DNA from 3 places in the Sphingobium sp. B12D2B genome. Region 2 is predicted to be linked to each of the others. Evidence: riboswitches for the same ligand, from Rfam matches in the RefSeq annotation. Region 2 holds a riboswitch; each other region holds the start of a gene.

Evidence for each region. A riboswitch is a leader RNA that binds a small molecule or an ion and turns the genes downstream of it on or off. The one in region 2 is predicted to bind cyclic di-GMP.
Region 1: linked by a shared signal. The riboswitch ahead of M2335_RS06945 (autotransporter domain-containing protein) and the one ahead of M2335_RS00030 (DUF4402 domain-containing protein) in region 2 are both predicted to bind cyclic di-GMP.
Region 3: linked by a shared signal. The riboswitch ahead of M2335_RS14925 (hypothetical protein) and the one ahead of M2335_RS00030 (DUF4402 domain-containing protein) in region 2 are both predicted to bind cyclic di-GMP.

Annotation. Positions count from the first base shown of each region.
Region 1 is NZ_JAOQOH010000001.1:1,453,002-1,460,468, forward strand. Features, by position in the region: gene M2335_RS06940 (pyridoxal phosphate-dependent aminotransferase) at 1-403, shown strand, start outside; cyclic di-GMP riboswitch class I at 683-757, shown strand; gene M2335_RS06945 (autotransporter domain-containing protein) at 949-7,005, shown strand; gene M2335_RS06950 (autotransporter domain-containing protein) at 7,264-7,467, shown strand, end outside.
Region 2 is NZ_JAOQOH010000001.1:2,130-9,596, reverse strand. Features, by position in the region: gene glpD (glycerol-3-phosphate dehydrogenase) at 1-4, opposite strand, end outside; gene M2335_RS00040 (hypothetical protein) at 299-499, shown strand; gene M2335_RS00035 (FAD-dependent monooxygenase) at 499-1,581, shown strand; cyclic di-GMP riboswitch class I at 2,065-2,141, shown strand; gene M2335_RS00030 (DUF4402 domain-containing protein) at 2,413-2,934, shown strand; gene M2335_RS00025 (hypothetical protein) at 2,954-3,526, shown strand; gene M2335_RS00020 (hypothetical protein) at 3,519-4,508, shown strand; gene M2335_RS00015 (hypothetical protein) at 4,525-7,176, shown strand; gene M2335_RS00010 (DUF4402 domain-containing protein) at 7,173-7,467, shown strand, end outside.
Region 3 is NZ_JAOQOH010000001.1:3,152,932-3,160,398, reverse strand. Features, by position in the region: gene M2335_RS14925 (hypothetical protein) at 73-1,209, opposite strand; cyclic di-GMP riboswitch class I at 1,412-1,489, opposite strand; gene M2335_RS14920 (TetR/AcrR family transcriptional regulator) at 1,661-2,263, shown strand; gene M2335_RS14915 (hypothetical protein) at 2,588-2,992, shown strand; gene M2335_RS14910 (efflux RND transporter periplasmic adaptor subunit) at 2,989-4,248, shown strand; gene M2335_RS14905 (efflux RND transporter permease subunit) at 4,374-7,467, shown strand, end outside.

The sequences.
Region 1 (7,467 bases), 1.5 Mb from region 2:
ACGCGCCTATATGGGCAGCCTGTTCCTGACCGCGCCATCGATCAGCCAGCATGCCGCTTTGGCGGCGCTGGACTGCACGTCAGAGCTGGAAGCGCATCGGGCCACTTATGCCCGTAACCGGGAGATTCTGCTGGACGCCTTGCCAGCCCTTGGTCTGCGACGCATCGCGCCGCCGGATGGCGCCTTCTACATCTATGCGGATGTCAGCGAATTGACGGATGATAGCCCTGCGTTCTGCAAGAAGCTGCTCCTTGAGACCGGGCTCGCCACGGGACCGGGGGTCGACCACGATCCGGTCAATGGCCATCGGTTCATCCGGCTGAGCTTTGCGATCACGGAAGCCGAAGTGCAAGAGGCAGTGCGGCGCCTTTCGGCGTGGTTGCCCGACCAGCGACGGCTGTAACGATCACGTCGCGGGGGGCAACCATATTTTAGAGCGACGGATGCAGCGCAATCGACGTCGTGCTTGCGTTGAAGTTAACTATAGTTATCGGCTTAACACGGCCGGTTATGACCCCGCTCCAGACCGAGGGCGATAATTTTCACACGACAAATCAGCTGCATGGCTCCGATCTGCATGCGCGCCATCTCGACAAGGCCGGGCTTTTTTGTTGCGCTGCCGCTCAGCTAACGTTAATATTCCTCCTGAAGATGACGGCTCCGCCCGATGGGCGTTCGTTGCCTTCGACAAGGGCAAACTGTCGGTAACGGCGGGACGCAAAGCCTCCGGCCCCAATGGGGTAGCGGGGCTACCGGGGGATGAAACAGAGCATTTTCGGATATCGTGTGTAGCCTGCTGTGAGAAGGTCATGGGGTTCGTTTGAACCTCAGGCTGCGCTCCCTGTCGTCGCGCTTCGATCCCTGTCTCAAATCCCGTTGAACCGCACCTGCATGGCGGTTTGCCCTTCACATCATCTGGGCGGTGGGCCCACACGAGGGGATTTCGTAATGCAGGGTAAGGCAATCAAAACGCGCAGCGCCGTTCGGCAGGCTCTCAAGGCAGGTCTGTTCAGCAGTGTCGGTATCGCGGGGCTGCTGGCAGGCGCCTCGGTCGCGCATGCCGAGCCTGGCATTTGCCAAGCTGAGGGTAATGTAACGCTCTTTTTCTGCGAACCTTCGTCGGTGAAGGCTCGTATTGAAGGAGGTGATACCAGCCTCACCGTGAACGGCGCACAGGACGAGTGGAGTATTACGGCCGATGGCGTCAGCTATTATACGTGGGATAACACAAGCCCTGGCGATATTACGTCGACCCTCCTCATCACCAATTCCACGATCAGCACCACTGATAATGGCGGCGTAAACGTCAGTTCCAATATCCAGGGTCGGAACGACATTTCGGTCACCGTGGGCCCGGACGTCACGGTCAACAGCGTGGGGGGCAGCGGTGGCATTTGGGTTCGCAACCAGATCGCGGGCGACATCGCGATCGAGAATGGCGCCGCGCTGACGGTCTCAGGCGTGGAAACCAATGGCATCTCTGCCACCACCAACGCAGGATCGGTGAACATCACCAATAGCGGGGCCATCACGGTCCAGCAAACCAACGGGGCCGCAGACTTCACCCAGCGGGGAATTTACGCCGACGGCGGTTTCAACGATGCCGAGCCGGTCGAGGTGACCGTGACGAACACTGGCCAGGTGGAGGCACAGGCAGCCGGCATCCGTGTCGTCAATTACAACGGTCTCGCAAAGATCACGAACAATGCGTCGGTCTCGTCGGTGAACAATCAGGCGCTGGTCGGCTGGACGCCGAATGGCCAAGTGGTGATCGACAATCAGGCGCAGGGCACCGCGACATCGGACGCCGGACCAGCGATTCAGGGCGCTTCGCAGGTGGGTGACATCACCATCACCAATGCGGGGATCGCGGAAGGCGAGTCCGGCATTCTCGCCATCGCCGGTTTCGATCCGGATGAAGCAGGCTCAGGCAAGATCACCATCACCAACAGCGGCACTGTCACCGGCAGAACCGGAAGCGCGGTTCAGGCGCGCACGCCGCTTGGCGATGTGGTCATCAGCAACACCGGCACGCTGCAATCGCTGAGCGGGATCGCGGCTGTCGATGCAGACACGCTCAGCGGTACGGTCCAGATCATCAATTCCGGGTCGATCCTGGGTGAAACCGGCATTGTCACCAACAGCGCGGCGACCACCATCATCAACTCGGGCACCATCGAGGTCTCGCCTTCCTCCGGCCACGCCATTCTGATGGGCGCCGGCGACGTGACACTGGAACTGCGTGCCGGCTCCAGCATCACCGGTCTCGTCGCGGATGCGGATATCGCGAGCGGCACCAACACCCTGGCCCTGGGCGGCATCGTCGACTCGTCATTCGATGCCGGCCTGATTGGCGTGCAGTATAATGATTTCGATGAATTCGTGAAGGTAGGGGACGGCACCTGGACGCTCACGGGGACAGGAACGACCGGCTGGACAGTCAAGGAAGGGACGCTGAACGCAGGCAGCAATGGCGCATTCGGCGTTGGCCAGGACTATGTCGTCGAAGGTGGCGTGCTGGGCGTGGGTGGTTCGCAGAATGAGGTGACCTTGGGCTCGCTCACTGTCGCGCAAGCAGGCCTCGTCGGCACCGACGGGGGCGTGCTCGTGCTCGATCAGAGCAGCGACACCGTGTTCGCTGGCGAGTTGATCGGCGGAGGGACGTTCGTCAAGGCGGGCGAAGGCGTGCTCGCGTTCACCGGTAACGGCTCGCCCTTCAATGGCGCGCTGGATGTTACCGGCGGTTCATTTAACCTGACTGGCAGCCTCGTCACGACTTCGGTCTCCGTGGGCGGCGCCGAAATTGCTTCGCTCAACATCGTGAGCGGCGGTACGCTCAATTCCACCGAGGGCTTGATCGGCATGGGAGGAACGACCGGGGCCGTCACTGTCTCTGGCGAGGGGAGCTGGAGCAGTTCCAGCTCCATACAGATCAGCCGTGACCCCAACTCCTCCGGTTCGCTGACCATCATGAATGGCGGCTCGGTCGAGACGGTGAATGGCAGCATCTACATGGGCGCGGGCGGCTCGATCAGCGTCAGCGGTGAAGGGTCGGCGCTCCGTGTCGGTACGCTGCATTCCGAACTGCCGGCCGACTGGGTTTCGGCCGATGGCTGGTTCAGTGCGGATGAGGGCAGCATCTCGGTGACCGACGGTGGTTTGCTGGAGGCTGACGGCAGCTATATCGGTGGAAGCGGCTCAGGCACGGCGACGATGACCGTCGACGGTGCCAACACGGTCTGGCGCAACGGCCTCAGCCTGTACATCGGCGGCACCGGCAACGACACCATCGGGCAGGGCAATGTGACGGTGTCTGGCGGCGCAGAAGTCACGTCCTACACCAGCGCACTTGGCGTGGACACTGGCTCGAGCGGAACGCTGACCCTTACCGGCGAAGGCACGACCTACAGTGTTCTCGCCCGTAACGGCTACGCCGGGAACATGCGGGTCGGCTACAGCGGCACGGGCACCGCCACGGTTTCCAACGGCGCCCTGCTGTCGGCAGCGGCGCTGATCGATGTGGCGAGCCAGGAGGGCAGCAGCGGTACGCTGACCATCGAGGCGGGCGGCCGCGCCACCGGCGAATCCCTGCGAATCGGTGGGGCTCAGTCCGCTGTCGGCAGCGTCAGCGTCGATGGAGCAGGCTCCACGCTCGAAATCGGCAGCGGTCGCATCGGTGTCGGCATCTCTGGCGAGGGCATGCTGACGGTCAGCAATGGCGCCTCGGCGAGTTCGCAGGGCGCCATCCTTGGCTGGGAGGCTACCGGCAAAGGCACGGCAACGGTGAATGGCGCGGGCAGCACCTGGACCAATGACGGTATTCTCTACGTCGGCAATGTCGGCGAAGGAACGCTCAACGTCGCGCAGGGCGGCCGGGTCACCAGCACGGATGGCTATGTGGGCACGGTCAGCGGCTCGAGAGGCGCTGTGAACATCAGCGGTGCCAACTCGGTCTGGGACATGAGCGGGCTATTCATTGCCGGCAACGAGGCGGGCGCACAGTCGACGATTTCGATCTCCAATGGCGGCACATTGCGCGCGGTGCAGGGCACGCTCGGCAATCTCACGGGATCGCAGGCGAGCATGATCGTGACCGGCGCTGGCTCGACTTGGAGCGCCTATAATGATGGCCTGACGAACTGGGCGGGTTACATCAATGTCGGCCTGTTTGGCAGCGGCACGCTGGAGGTCTCGGACGGCGGCAAGGTGGAGGCGGTGCGCGTCTACATCGGCAATGATGTCGCCTCGAGCGGCAGCGTGACGGTGAGCGGCGCGTCTTCGGCGATCCGGACGGAGGAAGGCCTCTATATCGGTGCCGAGGGGGCCGGTGTCCTGACACTGGCCGATGGCGCAGAACTCAGCGCCCAGGTGATCAAGATCGGCAATCGCGCCGGCTCCACCGGCACGCTGAGCATCGGCGCGGCGGCAGGCAGTGCGGCCCAGGCGGCTGGTGTGATCAACGCCGTGCAGGGCATTCAGTTCGGTGCCGGGGCTGGCAAGCTGGTCCTGAACCACAGCGGGATCGATTATGCACTTGCCGCCAGTCTGTCGGGCAATGGCGTGGTCGATGTTCTTGCGGGCAAGACGGTGCTGACCGGCGATGGCAGCGCCTATACTGGCGCGTTGAACGTGAACAGCGGCAAGCTGGTGCTGGCCAACGTGATGAATGCCAACTCGACCGCGATCGCGGCGGATGGCACCCTGCAGATCGGTAACGGCGGAACGGCCGGTACGCTGGTTGGCGACGTCCACGCCAACGGCACGCTGGTGTTCAACCGCAGCGATGTCTCCAGCTATGGCGGCAGCATCACTGGGCACGGCACGATCGTGAACGCCGGGTCGGGCCGGTTGGTGCTGGCCGGCGATAGCAGCACGTTCGCTGGTCAGACCAAGGTTGATGCCGGGACGCTGCTGATCACGGGCAAGCTCAATGGTGCCGTGACCGTCAACGCCAATGGCACATTGCAGGTTGGCGATGGCATCCACAATGGCGAGCTGACCGCCAGCACGACCAACGACGGCACGCTGATCTTCAATCAGGTCGCAGACTATGATTACACGGGCGCTCTTTCGGGCAACGGCAGCCTGATCAAGCAGGGTGAAGGCACGCTGCTGCTCTCGGGCGACTATGGTTATACCGGGTCGACGGTGGTGCAGGCGGGCCGGGTGCGGCTGTTGGCGCAGCTCGACAGCGCGACCGATCTGGTCGTGGATGATGGCGAGTTTGACCTGAGCGGCACCGACCAGACCGTTGCGGGCCTGAGTGGCGCGGGCGGGACGGTGAGCCTGGGCACGAGCACGCTGACCGTCAACCAGAGCAGCAACACGCTGTTCGGCGGCAGCTTCAGCGGCAGCGGAACGATTGCTCTCAATGGTCCGTCCAGCGCGCCCGTCAGCATCAACCTGACCGGGGAGAGCTTTGGCTCGTTCACCGGTGCGCTCAACCTTGAGGGCATCGTGACGCGGGTGAACGGCTCGATGGGCGGCACGATCACGGTCGGCAGCGATGCGGCCCTGGGCGGTCGCGGGCAGGTGAACAATATCGTGGTCGGCAATGGCGGCACGCTGCTGCCGGGCAACTCGATCGGCACGCTCACCGCAGCGGGCAATGTCGTGTTCCAGGCAGGCTCGACCTATGAGGTGGAGGTCAATGCCGAGGGCGAGAGCGACAAGCTGATTGTCGGCGGGACGGCGACCATCCAGGGCGGCACGGTCTCGGTGCTGGCGGCTGCAGGCAATTATCGCTTCAGCAATGAGTACACGATCATCACGGCCGCGGGCGGGGTGACCGGCCAGTTTGCGGCCACCGATGTCGATCTGCCGTTCCTGACGCCGGAGCTGAGCTATGACGCCAATAATGTCAGGCTGGTGCTGACGCGCAACAATCGCAGCTTCGAGAGCGTGGCGGTGACGCCCAACCAGTTGGCCGTGGCGCTCGCGCTGGATGCCAGCGATGACAATGCCAGCCTGTCCCGCGCGGTGGCGGGGCAGCTCGAGGAAGCCGGCGCCGTCCGCGCGTTCGATGCGCTCTCGGGCGAGCTGTGGGCGACCGCGGGCACGCTGATGGTGGACGGCACTCGCCGTCTCGGCGACATGGTGATCGGCCGCATGGAGCAGGCCGATGTCGTCAGCCGCACGCTGGCCGGTGCCGGCTCCTCGGCCCGCACGCTGCGTGATGGCAGCACGGCGGTCTGGGGCCAGGGCATTGGTGCGTGGAGCACGCTCAAGAGCAATGGCAATGCGATCAAGGCGACGCAGAGCACCTTCGGCTTCATCACCGGTATCGATACGGGCCTGGGTGGCTGGCGTCTGGGCGTGGCCTTCGCGCATGAGCAGAACAAGGTGCGGGTCGACGGGCGCAGCAGTGAGGCGACCGTCAACGGCAACAGCGCGCTGGTCTATGCCGGCGGTGGCTGGGGCGCCCTGCGCGCCCGGATCGGCGCCTCCTATAGCTGGCTCGACGTGAACGGGACGCGCAAGGTGGCGTTCCTGGGCGTCAACGATGCGCTGGCGGGCAATTATGATGCCAAGAGCGCTTCTGCCTTCGGTGAGGTGAGCTATGCTCTCCCGCTGGGCGCGGTGACCGCCGAGCCCTTTGCGGGCGTGACCCATGTCCATCTCAAGAGCGATGCCTTCACCGAGACGGGCAGCGCCCTGACCGCGCTGGGCGTCACGGACAGCACCCGCGATGTGACCTACACCACCCTGGGTCTGCGTCTGGGCGGGGCAGTGCCGGTCAGCGCCACCACGGTGCTCAGCCCGCGCGTCTCGGCCGCGTGGCTGCGCAGCTTCGGCGATGTCGAGGCGACCAGCCGCAACATCCTCTCGACCGGCGAGGCCTTCTCGGTCGCGGGCCTGCCCACGACGCGCGATACCCTGCGGCTCGAGGGCGGCGTGCAGGCCAACATCATGCCCGGCGGCTCCATCGGCGCCACCTACGTGGGCAACATCGGCGACCAGTGGAAGGACCACGGCGTCAAGATCGGCTTTAGCTACAGCTTCTGAGGCCATTCCGACCGTTAAAACGAAGGGCGCGAGCAGTTGCGTCCTTTGAATCGAGATGAATTGAGAGGTGCGGCCTAAGTTGCACCTCTCCTTTTCCGAAATGACGTGTCGTCGTAATTCAATATTTCAGCCAAATATATCGAAATAAATAAATTATTTTAACTAATTATTTATAATTAATGCCCATCCGTTGGTATGATTATCTCGTTGAGATATATTGAATATTTATAGTTGTTAATTTGAACGTGGGGTTATTGCATGTTTCATCCCGTCGGGAATCGCCGGACGTCCTTCAAATCCATTCTGCGCTGCTCGGTGGCGACGACGTTCTTGGTCGCGGTGGGCAGCCTGCCTGCACATGCGTCGGACGGCGCGGGTGGTATGGCGGGGGATAGTACTTTCACGAGCGCAGGCGGGAGCGCAAGCACTACGTCAACGGGGAACAGCGGGACGGACGGGGTC
Region 2 (7,467 bases):
CCATGAAGCGACTTTCGCAGCACTAACTAACGAAAGTCAAATGCTTTCGTATCTTTCGTTATTCTGAGATGGATAGATGGTCGGGCGCCGGCGCGAGCGAATTTCGCTCGCAAGACTATATTGGCTAGCGAGTTTCCCGTTAGCTTAGCCGGACGACGGGGTCGGCGCGAGATACGGGACCTATCAGCGCACGGAAAAGCGAAATTTCAAACGAACCCCGTCGGATGTACCCGCGCGGCGTCGGCAGGCCATCAATATCACTGGACCGAAGCACGCCGTGATGGCTATCGGCTGGGCCATGAGTGTCATCGCAACCATCATGAATTCGGCCACCGGCCAGCCCGTTCAGAAAATGACCTTCGGTCGCATGCCCAAGCCCTGGGCCAGCTTTAATCTGGAAAGCGGCGAGCTGGTGACGATCGATCGCGTCCAGGTCGGCAAACCAGCGCCCGGCAAGTTCGTTGCGCCTGTCGAGGTCTGGGTCACGCCGAAAAGCTGATGTCGGCAAGCCCGGAGCGGATGAGCGACATTCTGATCGTCGGCGGCTCGCTCGCCGGCCTCATGACCGGCCTCGCACTGTCGCGGCATGGCTTCTCGATCACGCTGCTGGAGCGCTCGACCGATACCGACCGGACCGGGGCCGCGCTGCAGGTCGGCTATGGCTTGCTCGAGCAATTGACCGGGCGCCCTCATGCCGCCGGCGCGCTCGCGACGGGCGTCCAGGCATGGCAATCGGTCTATCGCGGTCTGCGCGCAGCGGCGGACGAGGCCGGCATTGTGGTCCTGCAGAACGCCCGCGTCGAAGCGACGGGAGAGACGGAGGGACGGGCCTGGGCAAGGACCGCCGATGGCCGGCGGTTCGACGGCACGGTGCTGGTCGGCGCGGACGGCTATCAGAGCGTTGTGCGGCGGCAGGTCAGTCCGGAGCGCCCGAATGCGGTCTTCGCGGAGTATCTGGCCTGGGTCGGCTTTGCCGAAGAGTCGGCGCTGTCTGTCCGCTATCCGCCCAGTCTGGAGTTTCTCGAGGCCGGGCCCTATGTGCTTCTCGGCTTTCCGCTGACCGCCGCCGATGGCAGTCCGGAGCGCGGCCGCCGCCGGGTCGGCTGGGGCTGGTACGACGCCGGACATAACGCAATCCTGCGCAGAACAGGGGCAGTCGAGGGCGCGCTGGTGCGGCATTCGCTACGCCCGAACGACATGCCGGATGCGCTGTTCGATGAGCTGGCCGCACTGGCGCGCCGGCACTGGCCATCGCCCTGGCGCGACGCGATCTTGGAATGTATCGCCCGCAAAGCGGTGCTCGGCACACCGGTCGTGGAATATTGTCCCGACCGGCTCGTCGCCGGCCGCATGTGTCTGGTTGGCGACGCCGCCCATGTCTGCACGCCGATGACGGGCAATGGCTTTGCAACCGCCGCGCAAGATGCTCTCACCCTCGCGCGCTGCCTCGACCCGGCGGCCTTGCGCACCGACCCGAATGCCGCGCTCGCGCGATATGAAGCGTCCCGGCTACCCGAGGTGCGCAGACTGGCCCGGTCTGGCCAGCAGATCAGCCAGAATTTCGTGCGCTCTGCCGGTTGAGGCGGTTGCTCTCCGGCATTGCGCCGACATCCTGAGGCCGCACCCCACCCCGCAAACGCTCAAACGAGGACCGACGCTTGGCCGCGTCGCGCGCTCCACGCCCTGACAAGCGAAGCGATGGGAGAGGAGCCCAAGCGGCGTTTTTCGCGGGACGGGCCTTGGCATTTAGCCCGGATGTGTAATTCGTCGGGATGATAGCGACTGCAACGAAATACATCCTCATGGAATTCGGTTTGGCGCGAGCTAACCGCATCGTCGGTTCGCTTCAGTCCGCGAAGTTCTTGGCGTGTTGCTTAGGCTCTGATGATCCAAACCTCGCGTTTATTTCATTGAAAACAAACGCGCTCCTAATTGGGCTACTCGATCTGCGGTTCAACATGAGAGTAGTCGCACAATTCTCCATCTGGTCGTTCACCACATAAGCGTTGACTGCGTAGCGTATAATAGTTAAATCAAAATTTACCTAATAGCGCCCGAGATTCTCGGTCGAAACGGCAAACCATCGGCGACGATGGGACGCAAAGCCTCCGGTCCCTCACAGGGATAGCGGGGTTACCGAAACGGAGAACTATTGTGGACCTGTCGTCCTCGCGCCTTCCAGATCCTTTACGCCCTCGTCGGGCGACGGCCCGTCTTTGGCGACGGTCAGCAAGCACCAGTACCGATCATCACGTGATCCAGTCGCTTGCGACTGGCTCGCCAGATGCACGCGCTTGCAATCCAAAGCTCCGCGAAACGCAGTCGCCCGAGGGACTCTAAGGTAGGCGGAGTCTAATATTTTCCGTTTAAATTCATGTGCATATCAAGAAAGAGAAAGACATCGTCATGTTCGTGAACTTGAAGTCTATCGCGACAATTGCGCTTCTGGGCTCCATCCCGGCGGCAAGCTACGCTCAGTCCTCAGCATCTGTGTCGACCACGGGTACAGCCCGGATTGTTCAGCCGATTTCGATCGCAAAAACCAGCGACCTTGCGTTCGGCACGATCGTGAAACCCTCGGTAGCAGGGACCAACACGGTCACTGTCGATGCCTCGACGGGCAACCGCAGCCTGTCTGGTTCCGGCGACGCCGTTGCCGCTGGCGGCACGACGTCACGCGCAGCCTATACGGTCTCAGGTGAAGGGGGGCAGACTTTCTCGATCTCGGTGCCCGCCAGCTTCTCCATGACCGGTACGCCCGGCGGCACGATCACCGTCACGCTGACGCCGAGTGCCGCAACGGGCACATTGTCCAGCTCCATCGGCACAGCTGGCACAGCGACCTTCGGCGTCGGCGGTAGCTTCTCCCTGCCCAATACGCAGGCCTCTGGCAATTACTCGGGCAGCTTCACGGCGACCGTCGCCTACAACTGACCTGTGACAGGAGCGTCTCGTGACGGTCTCATCATCCATCCGGATGGGAGCGCGCCTGTTGCGGGCGACCGCTCCTGCGCTGGGAGCGCTGTGCCTTTGCGCGGCGCTTCCAGCCTCACAGGTGAACGCGGCTGAAGCGACCGCGAAAGGCCAGGTTTCGATCGTGGAGCCGGCTTCGATCACGCAATCGGCGAAGGACATTGTCCTGCAGCCGGTGCTGGTTCTTCAGTCGAGCCTCCGGGTCATGATCTTGTCGCCAGGGCCGCAGTCAAACGAGAGCGACCAAAACGCCGGGCTTTCCATGGCCGCTCCTATTCAAATCGCCGGGGGCAGCAACCAGACGTTTTCTCTCCTGGTCTCGCAAGCATTCGTCCAGCCAGGCACAGGGGGTTCGCTCAGGGTACCGATTGCGACGCTGAGCGATGATAATTTCCCGCCCTTTGAAGCCGGTCCCTCGGGGTTCGAGGATGTCCTCATGGGCCGGCTGAGCGGCGATGGGCTTCTGTCTGTTCCGCCGTTTCTTTTGAAAGCGCTACGCGAAAGCTATGGGTCCGACGGCGGGCCTTTGCTGGTCCTGGCGCAATATGAATGAGCTGGAGACGCCGGTGATGACTCTGCCAGGCGTCGTGAAGCGTGTCACGCGATCTGCGAACCAACGCAAGAGCATCGCTATCGCTATCGCGTTGGTCGCTGGCGCCTTCCCATCCGCTTTTTGCACTTCCTCTTCTGCCCAGCCTGCGGCGACAGAGCAGGCCGGCGGAAGCGCCAGCCTCAACATCAATCCAAAGCGGATCACCTTTGATAGGCTGGGGCGGACGGCGAGCATATTCCTCTTCAACCAGGGCACCGCCGCAGGGGTTTATGACATAAGCTTTGTCGACCGGGTCATGTTGCCCACCGGCCAGATCCGCCCAACGGATGAAGCAGACGGCGCGCCGGAGGTGAGAGACCTCAGTGCCAAGCTTCAATCCGCGCGTTCCATGATGCTGGTGACGCCCAGGCGCGTGCTGCTCAAGCCGGGGACGGGGCAGACAATCCGACTTCGTGCAGGTGGCACCGGCGACTGGCCCGCCGGCGAATATCGCACGCATCTGACGGTGACTGCGGTGCCGCCACCTGACACGGGCCTAACCGCCGATCAGGCTGCAAATGCGGAACCGGGCGCTGTTTCGTTCCGCATCGCATCTGTTCTGGGCATTTCCATCCCTGTGATCGTGCGCATCGGCACGCCCCAGGTTGAGGCCGCGATCGAAAACACACGGTTTACGATGGAGAGTCCTGGTCCGGGGTCTGAGCTGAACAGCCCTACGCCAGTCGTCACTTTTGACCTTGTGAGGCGTGGGCCGAATTCCCTTTTCGGCGATGTCGAAATCCGGAAGGCGAAGGCCCGCCGTGAGGACGAGCCGTTGGGTGTCGTGCGCGGGATCGGTGTCTATCCTGAGATAGAGCGGCGACAGGTAAAGATCGCTTTGCGCTCTCATCCGCAGCGAGGCGAGCAAATCAGCGTTGTGTTCACCGACCAAGACACAGCTCCGGGGAAGATACTTGCGCAGAGCCAGATCTCCTTGCCGTAGCCTGTGGATTGGACTGATGCTCATGATCGCCACTGCTCAGCCTACTCATCTTTGGGCGGACAGCGGCGAACTGGCCGCTGACGATAATCAACTTTTGCTGCTTGAGGTTGTCCTTGACCGGGCATCTTTATCGGATGCGCTTCCCGCACTTCTGGTGGGCGACGATATCGTTCTCATCCCCGTCGGCGCGCTGACGCGCCTTCTCGATCTGGATGTTCAGGTTTCACCGGCAGATGGGAGATTGACGGGGCAGGTGGGTCAGGCTCGCCAGTCCATCTTCCTTGATATTGCGTTGGGTGAGGCGCGGGCGGGCACTGCGCGCATCATACTGAAGCCGGGTGACGCGCTGCAAGAGAGCGGAGACATCTACCTGACCGTTTCCCTGATGGAACGGCTGCTCCCGGTTCGAATGACATTGGATGTGTCGGAATTGAAGCTCAATCTCGAGGCTCGAGAAAAGCTGCCCGTGCAGATGCGGGCTGAGCGGATGGCGCAGGGAGAGGGCATCGCGCATTCTGGCGCTGTCCTGGAGCCGGTTCTTTCGGTGGCGGCGCCAGCTGGCATGCTGTCTTTTCCCGCCTTCGATGTAACCATGGATTTGGGCTCCGATACGCGGGGGCAACCCTTTCAAAGGCGGTTCGACGTGCGGGCTTCGGCCGCACTCTTGAACGCCGGGTTTCAAGGTTATCTCGCCTCCGACGATCGTGGGAAGCCAGCTCTGGCGCGGTTGCTTCTTGAGCGGCGTGAGCCGAAGGGCGGCTTGCTGGGCCCCCTGCGGGCGACCAGCGCTTCCTTGGGCGACACATTCCTGCCGGCCCTCGCACTAGGCCCCAGAAGTGTTGCCGCGCGTGGCTTTGCGTTTTCAACCCGGCCTTTGGAGCAGGCGAGCATCTTCGAACGTGTCGATATTCGCGGCGAGCTCGCGCGTGGGCATGACGTCCAGATCTATGTGAACGACATCCTGAGCGGTGCGCAGTCGACGGCGGTCGAAGGACGCTATGAATTCGACGATGTCCCCCTGGTTCGTGGCCTCAACGTCATCCGGATTGTGGATTATGGCCCCAATGGCAGCCGCACTGAGACCACCCGGGTCATTTCCGTCGGCAGTGGACAGGCCGCTCCCGGAGAACTGATTATCGACTTTGGCATTGGCGAGCAGGGCAAGACCCTCGTTGGCTTTGAGGGCACGCAGGAGCCATCCGTGGGCGCTGGGCGGCTCGTGGGTACGCTGAATGTGCTGTACGGCTTTTCCGAGCGCTGGACAGGCGTGGTCGGTCTGGCGCGCTATTCGCCCACGCAGGATGCCGCGCGCTTCCTCCTCTCGGCCGGCGTGCGAGGTTCGGTATTCGGCTTGGCTGTTCAGGGCGATGCAGCGCGAGACAGTCTGAGCGGATCTGCTGCTGCCGTGGGCATCGCGGGCAAGCCGTTCGGGATCGCATCGACGATACGACGCGCCGAATTCCGAAATGGCTTTATCGATGAAGCCGCCCCCCATGGTGGTGACGGGCGCGCTCTGCGATCTGGAACCGAAGCAACTTTCGACTTTGGCCTGAAGACCGGAAACCGCTCGATCATTCCGGTGGCCTTGCGGATCGGTCAAGACGCCTATGTGGACGGACAGAGCGCCGTCTATGGGACATTGAGCATGTCGCTTCCGATTGCCCGTGCGCTGGTCTCTGCCAGCTGGGATTATAACCGCGTGACCGGACCAGGGGCTCAGAACCGATTGACCGGAAATGTCTCGGCTTCTTTCAATCCGGGCTATGAATGGCAAGTTCGGGGCGGCTTTGACTATGATGTGCAGCCCTCTCTTCAGGCCCGATCCTTCAACCTGGCAGTCGACCGAAGCGTGGGAGAAGGCTCCTCCCTGCGGCTCGCGGCCGGACAATCATTTGTAACGACCTGGGATACGACGGCGGAAGCGGGATTGAGTGTCCGCTTGCCGATAGCCGATCTTACCTTCAGCGCGGATTATTCCAGACCCCGAGGGGACTGGAGCGTCGGCATCCAGCTAAGCTTCAGTCTGGCCCCCAATCCATTGAGCGGGCGCTATGCTGTGCGGCGCTCCGGGGCGGCATCGGGTGGGAATCTGGCGTTCGAAAGTTTCTTCGATTCCAATGGCAATGGCCGACGAGATCCGGGCGAATTGCCTGTATCCGGGCTCAGACTGAAAGGCGGGACTAGGGAGGAGATCACCGACGCGAACGGCCGAGCGCTGGTGACCGGCCTGGGATATGGCCCCTCCGCCCGAGTCACGATTGGGTTGGATGATGTGGATTTGCCCTATGTCGCCGTTCCGCCCCAGATTGTGGAATTTGCGCCCGTCCGGGGCAAGGTGGCGGTGCTGGCTTATCCGTTCAAGCCGGTAGGGGAAGCGCTTGTTCATATCGTCTTGCGGCAACCGACTGGCAAGCTTGTTGGCCTGTCGTCCGTGCGCGCTGCGCTTGTGGGCAAGGATGGTATGCGGAAGGAGGCGGTTTCCGAGTTCGACGGCAGCATTTATTTCGAGAGCCTGCCTCCCGGCGCCTATGATCTGCAACTCGATCCCGATCAGGCCGGGCGGCTGGGCATGGCGATGGCCGCGCCGGTTTCCGTCATTATTCCGGAAGCGGGAGGCATGGCGCAGGACGCGAACGCGACCGTCATTTTCGAAGGGACAAGGCATTGAGGCATGCGACCGCATCTGGGGCCGCGCGCAGCGACTTGCCCAACCCGCAGCCGGCGCCGGCGCGGCGGCTGCACACGCTGGCAGCGATCTGTGCGGCAATGCTCTCGCTCGCGCTTCCGCAAGGGCCGGCATTGGCCCAGTCTTTCACAGTCAACACTATCACAACGAACACGCCGAACTTCGGCAATGTGGCGGCGGCGGCGAGCGGCAATACCGACTTCGCCATGACGACGAGCGGGGCGGTTTCCTCGGCGGCGGGCAGCGGCGGAAATATCGCCTCGGGGACCAAGT
Region 3 (7,467 bases), 3.2 Mb from region 2:
GTCTTGAGACCGCCCGCCGCGCACCGGAGGGAATGTTGCGCCGAGGTTGGCGACTTGAGGCGGGGTGGCTGTTTAGCGGCCCAGTCCCAAGGAAGTGCCGACCGTGTTGAGCGTGCCGGTTACCGGCGCCAGCAAGCCGCCATTGGTCGTGGTGCCGGCGCCTGCGCCTGCACCGGCTTCGACGCTGCCGCCAACGCCAAGCGCACCGCCGACCGAGCCGACCGTGGCACCGACCGTGCCAAGCACGCCGCCATTTACGTCGCCGCCCGTGGCCGTTCCGCCGCCAAGCACGCCGCCGCCTGAGACGTCACCGCCCACGCCCACGGCGCCGCCGACAGACCCGACGGTTGAACTCACCGCGCCGAGCACGCCGCCCACGGCCCCCGTGCCCCCGCCGGGCAGGGACGCGCCGTTCGGCAGCACATTGGCGTTGACCAGCGCCGGATCGCCGCTCCCCAGCAGTTGATTGCCGCCGAGCGCGACATTCAGTAGATTGTCGGAAATGCCGCCGGTGGGCGCCGTAATGTTGGTCACCCGTACATCGGCGATGCCGTTCACGGTCGCCAGCGCGGTATTGCCTGCGTTCAGCACGCCGGCGGATGCGAGCGTACCCGTCGGCTGGGTGTCGCCAAGCACGCCAACGCCGATCGCGCCCGCTGTGCCATCAAGACCGTTGGTCACGGCGCGACCGCCAACATCGATGGACACGACATCGCCGACCACGCCTTGCGCGCCCTGCAGCAGCAGCGTGCGGCCCTCGCCGGCATCGACCAGCACCGTCCCGGTATCCTGCAGCACCCGCGTGATCGTGCCGGTTACGGGCTGCGTGACTGGCAAGGCAGCGGCGATGGGGGTGGTCACGCCTTGCTGGCCATCCGCCACGCCGAGCACGGCATTGCCGGCCGTCGCCAGAACCGGGGAGACCTGCGTGACGACGCCCCCAGCCAGACCGCCGCCGGTGCTGCCGCCGCCATCGGCCGAACCGCCGCCGCCGGTATTCCCGCCGCCAGTATTTCCACCGCCCGTGTTCCCACCGCCAGTGTTTCCACCGCCGGTGTCAGTCCCGCCCCCGCCATTGTTGCTGCCGCCATCGCTGCCGCCACCCGACCCGGGCGCCGGCGAGCCGACATTGGCGTAGCGGGAATAACCACTGGTCTCGCAGGCGCTGAGCAGCATGGCCAGCGCAGAGCAGGCAGCTATGGCGGGCATGGCCCGGCATAGTCGTGACGTTCTGTTGGATCGTAATGTCGTCGTGGAAAGAACCTGAGCCATTGCGTCATCTCCTGTCAGGCTTGCAGCCGGGCTGGAGACGGAGCTATCCGATGGCAGGCCCACGTAGCGCGGAGCGGTGTGGAGCGATCATAGCCAGAGCGAGGCGTAGACACGCACACACAGCTCCGACCTCGGCTCCTTCGGCAACCCCGCTACCTTGAACCCAAGGCCGGAAGCTTTGCGTCACGGCGTCACCACCGCTTTGCCATTATCGGGATCGGAGTGATCCTGCGCTTGAAATGTCAAGCTCTGGAAAAGGTTCATGGAAAAGAGTCTGAACTTAACTTTTATCATGCCTGGGAGAACGTGCCGCTCGAGCGGGACCGTCCTGGCTCCCTTCGTCGCACCGGACTCGACAAGCCCGTCGAGGAATTCTATACCGTCCGATATGGAACAGACCGCCATCAGGGGTCGGCCCCGCGAATTTTGCTGCGAGCAGGCGCTTGCGGCCGCGTTGCGTGTGTTTTGGACCAAGGGTTATGAGGGCGCGTCGCTCAGCGAGCTGACGGACGCGATGGGGATCACCCGCCCGAGTCTCTATGCCGCGTTCGGCAACAAGGAGGCCTTGTTCCGGCAGGCGCTCGATCTCTACGAGCGGGAGAAGCTGGCCTATATCGGTCCGGCGCTGGATATGCCCACCGCGCGCGGCGTGGCGCAGCATCTGCTCGATGGCGCACTCTCCACGATTGCCGGCAATGGCCAGCCCACCGGCTGCCTCAGCGTGATCAGCGTCACCGCCTGTGGCGCGGAAGCGCAATCGATCCGTGAGGAAGTGCTCAAGCGCGGCGAGACCGTGAAGCGGGCACTGGTGGCCCGGATGCAGCGCGCCATCGACGAGGGCGAGTTTGTCGGGCCCGCCGATGCGGAAGCGATCACGAAGTATCTCATCGCCGTTTTGCAGGGCATGGCGGTTTTGGCCGGCTCCGGCACCACGCGGGAGGAGCTGGAGCGCGTTGCCGAGACGACTATGGGGATGTGGCCTAGCCGCTGAAGCACCTGAGGACCCAAGACCGATTTTGCGCGCTGCAAAATAAAATATCGGTCGGTACAAAAACCGGGTTGACGCCTGAACATCCGATTAATATACCATTCAGTACAGAAGGCATGGGGGTGCGTGCGGCTTGGCCGGGCGCGTTCTGCTTGCCCGACTTGATTTGACAGCAATTTCATAGGTTCTGGTTTCGGGACGGACGCGCCGGTCGCGCACCGTCTTTCCCGGATCGATCCCTGGCATCCGCGATGCGCGCGCCCGGCAGCACTGGCTGTCCGGGGCTGCCCCGTCGTGCCTGCCGGGGAAGCAGGAGGAGACACGGTGATGGCATATCTGGATCTGAGAGATGGCGGGGCACGGGCGATGGTCCCGGGTGTCACTGCATCGGAGGCTGCAAGCCTTCAGGTGCAGGATGGCCACCTCCTTCCGGTCGAGTGGACGATTGTCCGCCTTGCGCGGGAAGACGGGCTATCTTCGCTGCGGGAGGAGAGCCGCCTGGGCCGCCTGCTGCGCCTCGTCTTCGGCTCCCGCCGGGCCATGCCGCTGGCGAGCGCGCGCCTCGAAGCGCTGCGGCGCATCGCGGTGCTGAGCTGGCACCATGGCTACAACATCGCCCCGTCCGAGCTCGGTCGCTTTTACGAGGCCGGCTACACGACCCATCAATATGAGACGCTGCTCCGCCACATCGGCGCCCTGCGTCTGTCGATCAAGCGGAGGAACCGCGCATGAACATGCTCAAGAAACTCAGCCCGGCGGAAGCCACGCCCATCGAGGCCGGCGCCACGCGGCGCCGCTCGCTGACCCGCGTCGCCTGGGTGGCGCTGCCGGTGCTCGCCATTGCCGGGGGCTATGCGCTGATGCGCCCGTCGCCCCCGGCCCAGGCCGCGATGGCGGCACCCACCGTCACCGTCTCTGCGCCGCTCGCACGCGAGATCATGCTGTGGGACGATTATGTCGGCCGGTTCGAGCCGAGCCGTGCGGTCGAGGTGCGTCCGCGCATTTCCGGCCAGATCACCGCCGTGCATTTCACGGACGGGCAGATGGTCCGCGCTGGCCAGCCGCTCTTCACCATCGATCCGCGCCCCTTCCAGGCTGCGCTGGCCGAGGCGCGTGCCGGCGTTGCGACTGCGCTGAGCGATCTCGCGCTGGCCCGCAGCGATCTTGAGCGCGCCGAACGGCTGGTGGCGGTGGAGGCCGTCTCCAAGAGCGAAGTCGACCGTCTTCGCGCCCGTGTCTCGGCAGCATCGGCTGCGCTGGCCGGTGCGCAGGCCCGTGCCCGCAGCCGCGCGCTGGACCTAGAGTTCACCACCGTACGCGCGCCCATTGGCGGCCGCATCTCGGATCGGCGGATCGACCCCGGCAACCTCGCCTCATCGGGAGAGGGCGCATCCGGCACGTTGCTCACCACCATCAACGCGCTCGATCCGATCTACTTCACCTTCGAGGGGTCGGAGGCGCTGTTCCTCAAGACCAAGCGCGATGCCGATGCCGATGCCACCCCGGTCGAGATCAAGCTGCAGGACGAGAATGCCTATCGCTGGAAGGGCAAGCTCGACTTTACCGATAACGGCCTTGATCCGCGCTCGGGCACCATTCGCGCCCGCGCCGTGCTGCCAAATCCCGATCTGTTCCTGACGCCCGGCATGTTCGGCAACATGCGGCTCTCCACCGGCTCTGCCACTCGCGCGCTGTTGGTGCCGGACACCGCCGTGCAGACCGATCAGGCGCGCAAGACGCTGCTCGTCGTCGGCAAGGATGGCACCGTCGCTGCCAAGCCGATCGAGCTTGGGCCGGTCGTGGACGGCCTGCGCGTCGTGCGGGCTGGGCTCGATCCGGCGGATCAGGTGGTGATCGTTGGCACCCAGCTCGCCATGCCCGGCGGCAAGGTGCAGGTCCGCAAAGGCCGCATTGCGCCTGAGACGCAGCCGGCGACGCCTGCCGCCGCCACCGCGCTGATGTCCGGCCAGGCCACGTTTACGCGCTAGGTCGTGATCGGCTTCGCCTGAAGCCCATCCTGATCCGGTCCCTTTTGCTTTCCGCATGTCCGAGCCGTCAGGTGAAGCCGCCTGACCCGGACATGCTCTGAGCGCTGCCCCGAGGAGAGCTCCTCATGCGTCTGTCCCGTTTCTTCATCGACCGGCCGATCTTCGCGGCCGTCATCGCCGTCATCATCACGATCATCGGCGCGATCAGCTATTTCTTCCTGCCCGTTTCGCAATATCCCGAGGTGGTGCCGCCGACGGTGACCGTCTCGGCCATGTATCCCGGCGCCTCTGCCGAGACCGTGGCGGAGACCGTTGCCAGCCCCATCGAGCAGGAGATCAACGGCGTCGAGAACATGCTCTATCTCTCGTCGCAATCGACGGGGGACGGGCGCGTGGTCGTCACCGTCACCTTCAAGCAGGGCACGGACCTCGATGAGGCGCAGGTTCTGGTGCAGAACCGCGTCGCCATTGCCGAGCCGCGCCTGCCGCAGGAGGTGCAGCGCCTCGGCATCGTTACCAAGAAGACCTCGCCGGACTTCCTGCTGGTGGTGAACCTCATTTCGCCTGATGGCTCGCTCAATCGCGAGTATATTTCCAATTACGCGCAGACCCGCATCAAGGACCGGCTGGCCCGCATCGAGGGCGTGGGCGACGTGCAGCTGTTCGGCTCGCGCGATCTCTCCATGCGCGTGTGGATCGATCCGCGCCGTGCGGCGGCGCTGGGTCTGACGGCCGGCGACATCGTCTCCGCGCTGCGCCAGCAGAATGTGCAGGTCGCGGCCGGCACGCTCGGCCAGCCCCCCTCGGGCGGATCGGCCTTCCAGCTCAATGTCGAGACGCAGGGTCGCTTCACCGATCCGCAGCAGTTCGCAAATGTCGTCATCCGCACCGACGATCAGGGCCGGCAGGTCCGCGTCTCCGATGTCGCGCGCGTTGAGCTGGGCGCCGAGGATTACGGCACCTCGGCCTATCTCGGCGACAAGGACAGCGTCATCATCCCCGTCTTCCAGATGCCGGGATCGAACGCGCTGGCCGCCGCCGAGGCTATCAAGGCTGAGATGAACGTCCTGGCGAAGGACTTTCCGCAGGGCCTTGAATATCGCATCGTCTACAACCCCACCGAGTTCATCCAGAAGTCCATCGACGAAGTCGTGAAGACGCTGGTCGAGGCGGTGATCCTCGTCGTGCTCGTCATCATCGTCTTCCTGCAGAAATGGCGGGCGGCGCTGATCCCGGTACTGGCGATCCCGGTCTCGCTCATCGGCACCTTCGCGGTGCTGGCGGGCATGGGCTATTCGATCAACAACCTGTCGCTGTTCGGCCTCGTGCTCGCCATCGGCATCGTCGTCGATGACGCCATCGTGGTGGTCGAGAATGTCGAGCGCAATCTGGAGAACGGGATGACCCCGCTCCAGGCGGCGCGCACCTCCATGGATGAGGTGGGCGGGGCGCTGATTGCCATCGTGCTGGTGCTGTGCGCCGTGTTCGTGCCGACCTTGTTCATCGGCGGCATGTCCGGCGCCTTCTACCAGCAGTTCGCGATCACCATCTCGGCTGCGACGATCATCTCGCTGGTCCTCTCGCTCACCCTGTCGCCCGCCTTCGCGGCGCTGCTGCTGCGGCACCGCCATGCCCTGCCGGAGGGCGCGCCGCGCTGGCGCCAGCTCACCGAGCGGGCGGGCGATGCGTTCAATCGCGGGTTCGACCGGTTCAGTGCCCGCTATGCGACCCTGACCGCGCGGCTGGTCCGCCAGCCCAAGAAGATCATGGCGGCCTATGTCGGGCTGATCGCGGTGACCGTCGCTGCGCTGGTTTACACGCCGTCGGGCTTCATCCCGGCGCAGGACCAGGGCTATTTCTTCACGATCATCCAGCTGCCGCCCGGCTCCTCCACCGCGCGCACCGATGCGGCGATGAAGAAGGTCGCCGAGCGGATGCTGCCCATTCCGGGCATCACCAACGCTGTCATGCTTTCGGGCTTCGACGGGGCCTCGGAGACGCGCAACGCCAGTTCGTCAGCGGCCTACTGGGTGCTCGATGATTTCGACGAGCGCGCCGCCAAGGGCCAGACCATCGACAAGCTGATGGAGGAAGCCCGCAAGGCGACCGCCGACATCAGCGAGGCGCGCCTGATGATCGTCAAGCCACCGCTCATTCGCGGCATCGGCTCGGCGGGCGGCTTCCGCCTGATGGTGCAGGATCGCGAGGGCGCCGGCTACAAGGCGATGGAGCAGGCGGCCTACAGCGTCATCGGCCCGGCCAACCAGACGCCCGGCCTCTCGTTCGTCTACACCTTCTTCGACACCGCGACGCCGCGCATCTTCGCGGATATCGACCGCGAGAAGGCGCAGATGCTCGGCGTGCCGCCGGAACGGGTGTTCGAGACGCTGCAAATCTATCTCGGCTCGGCCTTCGTGAATGACTTCAACCTGCTTGGCCGCACCTATCGGGTGACCGCGCAGGCGGACGAAGCCTTCCGGCGCACCACGGCGGACATCGCCAGCCTGCAGACGCGTTCGGACTATAACCAGATGGTGCCGATCGGCTCGATCGCCACCTTCCGGGACACCACCGGGCCGTATCGCGTGCAGCGCTACAATCTGGCGCCCGCTGTCGCCATCGATGGCGATACCGCGCCCGGCGCATCCTCGGGTCAGGCGCTGGATGCCATGGAGCAACTCGCCAATGCCAATCTGCCGCGTGGCTTCAGCCATGAGTGGACCGGCATCGCCTATCAGCAGAAGACGGCTGGCAATACTGCAGGCCTCGTCTTCGGCCTCGCCGTGCTGCTCGTCTTCCTGGTGCTGGCGGCGCAATATGAGAGCCTTGTCATGCCGCTCGCGATCATCCTGATCGTGCCGATGTCGGTGCTGGCGGCTCTGGTGGGCGTCAACCTGCGCGGCATGGACAATAACGTGCTCACGCAGATCGGCATGATCGTGCTCGTGGCGCTGGCCGCCAAGAATGCGATCCTCATCGTCGAGTTCGCCCGGCAGGGCGAGCAGAACGGCATGAGCACGCTGGATGCCGCCGTCCACGCTGCCGGGCAGCGCCTGCGGCCGATCCTGATGACCAGCTTTGCGTTCATCCTGGGTGCGGTGCCGCTGGTGCTGGCGACCGGGGCGGGCGCGGAACTGCGGCAGGCTCTGGGCACAGCGGTGTTCTTCGGCATGGCCGGCGTCACCATCTTCGGCCTCATCTTCACGCCCACTTTCTACG